One region of the Mesorhizobium sp. WSM4906 genome, then DNA from elsewhere that is predicted to be linked to it. Evidence: predicted binding sites of a transcription regulator. Region 1 holds the regulator's gene; the other holds the start of a gene.
What was found. The regulator PhoB, encoded in region 1, activates phosphate uptake and scavenging genes when phosphate is short. The targets are predictions, from matches to a motif close to TGTCATNNANCTGTCAT.
Positions count from the first base shown of each region.

Region 2: the regulator PhoB is predicted to act here: its motif matches at 1,183-1,199, upstream of QAZ22_RS26400 (LTA synthase family protein).

Region 1 covers NZ_CP121355.1:1,827,611-1,830,006, forward strand. Annotated here, with positions in the region: gene phoU (phosphate signaling complex protein PhoU) at 1-633, shown strand, start outside; gene phoB (phosphate regulon transcriptional regulator PhoB) at 654-1,343, shown strand; gene QAZ22_RS08650 (ROK family transcriptional regulator) at 1,646-2,396, opposite strand, start outside.
Region 2 covers NZ_CP121355.1:5,431,123-5,433,518, forward strand. Annotated here, with positions in the region: gene fabD (ACP S-malonyltransferase) at 30-971, opposite strand; gene QAZ22_RS26400 (LTA synthase family protein) at 1,269-2,396, shown strand, end outside.

The DNA.
Region 1 (2,396 bases):
CTCGCCGGCTCGATGGTCGGCGCGTCGACCAAGGCCCTGCTCAATTCCGACAACGCGCTGGCGCAGCGCGTGGTCTCCGACGACGCCATCATGGACGCGCGCCAGCGCGAGCTCGACGATCGCGCCATCACCTTGATCGCCAAGCGCCAGCCGATGGCCGACGACCTGCGCAGCGTGGTCGGCGCGATCCGCATGGCCGGCGACCTCGAGCGCATCGGCGATCTCGCCAAGAACATCGCCAAGCGCGTCGGCTCCGTCGGCGTCAGCGCCGCGCCGCGCGACCTGTCGCACTCCATCGACTCGATGGCGCAGCTGGTGCTGATCCAGGTCCAGGGCGTGATCGAGGAGTACACGGTGGGCGACGCCACGGCGCTCGCCAAGCTCCGGAACGACGACGAGCGCATCGACGTCAAATACACCTCCGTCTTCCGCGAGCTCCTGACCTACATGATGGAGGATCCGCGCAACATCACGGCCTGCACGCATCTCCTGTTCTGCGCCAAGAATCTGGAGCGCATCGGCGACCACGTCACCAACATCGCCGAGAATGCCTATTATGTGCTGACCGGCACCCAATTGCCCGCAAACCGTCCGAAGCAGGACGAGACGGCGATGTCGGCGCCGGCGGCCTGACAAACGAAGGTACCTGCTAAATGATCGCGCCACGCATCATGGTGGTGGAGGACGAGGAGCCGCTGGGGGTGCTGCTCCGCTACAACCTCGAATCCGAAGGCTATCAGGTCGAGGTGGTCACCCGCGGCGACGAAGCCGAGATCCGCCTGCAGGAGAACGTGCCCGATCTCCTGGTGCTCGACTGGATGGTGCCGGCGGTTTCCGGCATCGAGCTTTGCCGCCGCCTCAGGATGCGGCCCGAGACCGAACGGCTGCCGATCATCATGCTGACGGCGCGCGGCGAGGAAAGCGACAGGGTGCGCGGCCTCTCGACGGGCGCCGACGACTATCTGGTCAAGCCGTTCTCGACGCCGGAATTCATGGCCAGGGTCAAGGCGCTGTTGCGCCGCGCCAAGCCGGAGGTGCTTTCCAGCGTGCTCAAAGTCGGCGACATCGTGCTCGACCGCGAATCACACCGCGTCTACCGCAAGAAGAGCGAGATCAGGCTCGGTCCGACCGAGTTCCGGCTGCTCGAGTTCATGATGCGGCATCCCGGCCGGGTGTTCTCGCGCAGCCAGTTGCTCGACAATGTCTGGGGCGAGACGATCTATATCGACGAGCGCACCGTGGACGTACATGTCGGGCGCCTGCGCAAGGCGGTCAACAACGGCCGCATGCCCGATGTCATCCGCACCATACGCGGCGCGGGATACGCAATCCGCGAGGATTAGGCGCACCGTTCGTGGAATTGACGCGTCCGCTACCGGATCGCATGCGTTGGTGAGTAGCTGAGACGCTCGTGCTTCGTCATCCACGGGCGGAGCAAGGAGCGAAGCGACGCGGCGCAGACCCGAGGATCCATTCCGTGACGTCGACGCGGCACTGCGGTGCAGAATTCTGCTCCGCTGCGCATTTCGATCAAGGTGACGGCATGGATTCCAGGGTCTTCGCGACGGAGCTTCGCTCCTGCTCCGCCCTGGAATGACGAAAGCTCAAAAGGCCTTCGCTAATCTCCGGCGATTCGGAAAGCCGCTCAGGCCACATTCTTCCCGGCGCCCGCCCTTGCCTGGACGCCCGGGGCGAAAATCTCCTGGTCGACGAAGGTCAGCGCGCGCATGGCGCAGCCCTCGCGGATCAGCGGCAGTTCGTTCGGCTCAGTGTCGAAGGAGATCGATTCCGAGTGCTGGCCACCGGCGGTCTGGGCGATGGCCTCGCGCAGCGACGGCTCGATCAGGTCGAAAGCGGCGGCGCTGACGCCGACCATGGCGACCGGCGCCGGGTCTATCAGCGCGAACAGGCTGCCGAGGCCGAAGCCCAACGCCTCGCCCGCCCGGCGGTATGCCTCGCGCTCCGGGCCGTCCTTCTCCCGCGCCTTGGCGGCAAGCGCCCGCATGTCGGCGTCGCCGACGTCGACCGGCTCGGCGTCCTCGCTCATCTTCATGGCGCTGCGCCAGATGGCGTAGTTCCCGGCATAGGCCTCGACGCAGCCGCGGCGTCCGCAACGGCAGAGCGCGCCGCCTGGACGATGGATCATGTGGCCGAACTCGCCGCCGGAAGAATGCGTGCCGGTGAACAGCTCGCCCTTCAGCACCAGGCCCATGCCGATGCCGTGCGACAGCAGGATGGCAATGAAGTTGTCGCGATAGCGGTTGGGGTCGCGCCATTGCAGCGCCACCGCCATCATGTTGCAGTCGTTCTCCATGGTCGCCGGGATGCCGAATTCCTTTTCCAGGATGTCGGCGAAAGGAATGTCGGTCAAAGGCGTAATCGGCGACCACAGCATT
Region 2 (2,396 bases), 3.1 Mb from region 1:
CTCCGCCCTAGAATGACGAAAGCAGGGGCTCATCCCAACGCCGCCAGCGCCGTCTCGACCTCCGCCGGCGTGCCGATGGCGCCGGTGGCGATGTCGCGGTTGATGCGTCGCGCCAGGCCCGACAGCACCTTGCCGGCGCCGACTTCGTAGAGCGTCGCAACACCGTTCTGGCCGAACCATTCCACCGTCTCGCGCCAGCGCACGCGAGCGACCACCTGCTCGACCAGGCGGCGGGCGATCTCGTCCGGGTCGTTGGTGGCCGTGACGGTGACGTTGGAGACAATCGGAACCACGGGCGCGCTCTTCGCCACGCCGGCGAGCGCCTCGCGCATGATATCCGCGGCCGGCGTCATCAGCGCCGAATGGAAGGGAGCGGAGACCTGCAGCATCAGCGCCCGCTTGGCGCCTTTCTCGGTGCAGAGCTTCGCCGCCAGCTCGACGGCCGCCTTGGCGCCGGAAATCACCAGCTGGCCGCCGCCATTGTCGTTGGCGACCTGGCAGACGGAGCCCTGCGCCGCTTCGGCGCAGGCGGCTTCGACATCGGCCTGTTCCAGCCCGATGATGGCGGCCATGGCGCCCTCGCCCGCCGGCACCGCCGCCTGCATGGCGTTGCCGCGGATGCGCAGCAGCCGCGCGGCATCGGCGACCGAGACGAAACCTGCCGCGGCAAGTGCGGAATATTCGCCGAGCGAATGGCCGGCGACGTAGGCCACCTTGTCCTTCAGCGAAAAGCCGCGCGACTCCAGCGCCCTCACCGCCGCAAGCGACACCGCCATCAGCGCCGGCTGGGCGTTGGCCGTCAGCGTCAGCGTCTCTTCAGGCCCTTCCCAGATCAGCTTCGACAGGTTTTCGCCAAGCGCCTCGTCGACTTCCTCGAACACCCGGCGCGCCTCGGGGAAGGCATCGGCGAGGTCCTTGCCCATGCCGACGGCCTGGCTGCCCTGTCCCGGAAAGGTGAATGCGACGGCCATTTTCAAGTCTCCAGCGACTGGTTTTTCCCTGCCTCTGACGCAAGGCGGACGGCCAAGTCAAGCCCGGGGCTGCCCGCCCGGAGCCCATTTCAGCCCAAAAACCCGGCCCGAGTCCCTGTTCCGAAAGGCTTTTTGGCGATCACACCTGATGAAAACCGCTCACGAATCGTTTGCTGGCTCTTCTTATTTCCGCCACAGGCGCTAGCTTTGCGTGACATTTCGATGACAGAAGCGTGACGCGTGTGGAAGACGCGAAGCGCGAACGCAAGAAGCGCGGCAAGGGCCGGGGGAAGCGACGTGGCAAGGATCAGAAAAGGCGCGGCCAAGCCCGTGCCGCAATTCTTGGAAGACGATCCGTCCACCGGCTACCTGCCGGGGCGGAGATGGCCGATCGTCCGCTACGGTCTCGCGACGCTGCTTGCCTCCGCGCTCCTGGTGTTCGCCATCGAATGGATCGTGCGCGGCGACTTCTTCGGCACGGTAGGCTTCTTCCTGCAGCCCTTCAAGCCGGGATGGACCACCATCGTCGTCTTCGCGCTGGTGCTGGTAGGGCTCGATGCCGTACTCGGCCGCAGCCATCAGAGCCTGATGATCGTCGCGCCGCTGACGCTGGCGCTGGCCTTCGTCGGCCATCAGAAATCGCATTATCTCGGCGACCCGCTCTATCCGACCGATTTCCTCTATGCCCGCCAGATCATGGCGCTGATGCCGCTCCTGGTGCGCGAGCGCCCCTGGACGGCCGCGCTGCTCGGCGTGGCGATCATCGGCAGCCTGGCGCTGCTCGTCTATGGCTGGCGGCACTGGCGCCGGCGCGTGCCGATCCTTAGCCGAAAGGGACGGCTGGCGCGGCTGACGCTGGCCGTGCCGCTGCTCGCCTTCTTCGTCTCGATCATGGATTACGCCACCTTCTCGTGGACGCGCGACAGGCTGCAGATCATCCCGATCATGTGGGACCAGAAGGAGAATTATGCCTCGAACGGTTTTGCGCTCGCCTTCGCGATGAACGTTCCGATGGCGCATGTCTCGGCGCCGCCCGGCTATTCCGAGAAGACGATGGACGCGATCGCGCGCCCCGGCGTCGCCGCCACGGTGCCGGACGAGAAGCCCGACATCATCGTGGTGATGAGCGAATCCTTCTGGGATGCGACCGAGCTTCCCGGCGTCCGCATCAAGCCCGATCCGATCCCGACCGTGCGCGCGCTGCGCTCCGGCTCGATGTTCTCGCCGGAATTCGGCGGCATGACCGCCAATATCGAGTTCGAAGCGCTGACCGGCTTCTCCAACGCCTTCCTGCCGGCGGGCTCGATCCCCTACCAGCAATATGTGCGCACGCCGACGCCGTCGCTGGCGACCTTCCTGCGAAGCGAGGGCTACCGGGCGCGCGCCATCCATCCAGGCACCAACTGGTTCTGGAACCGGGGCGCC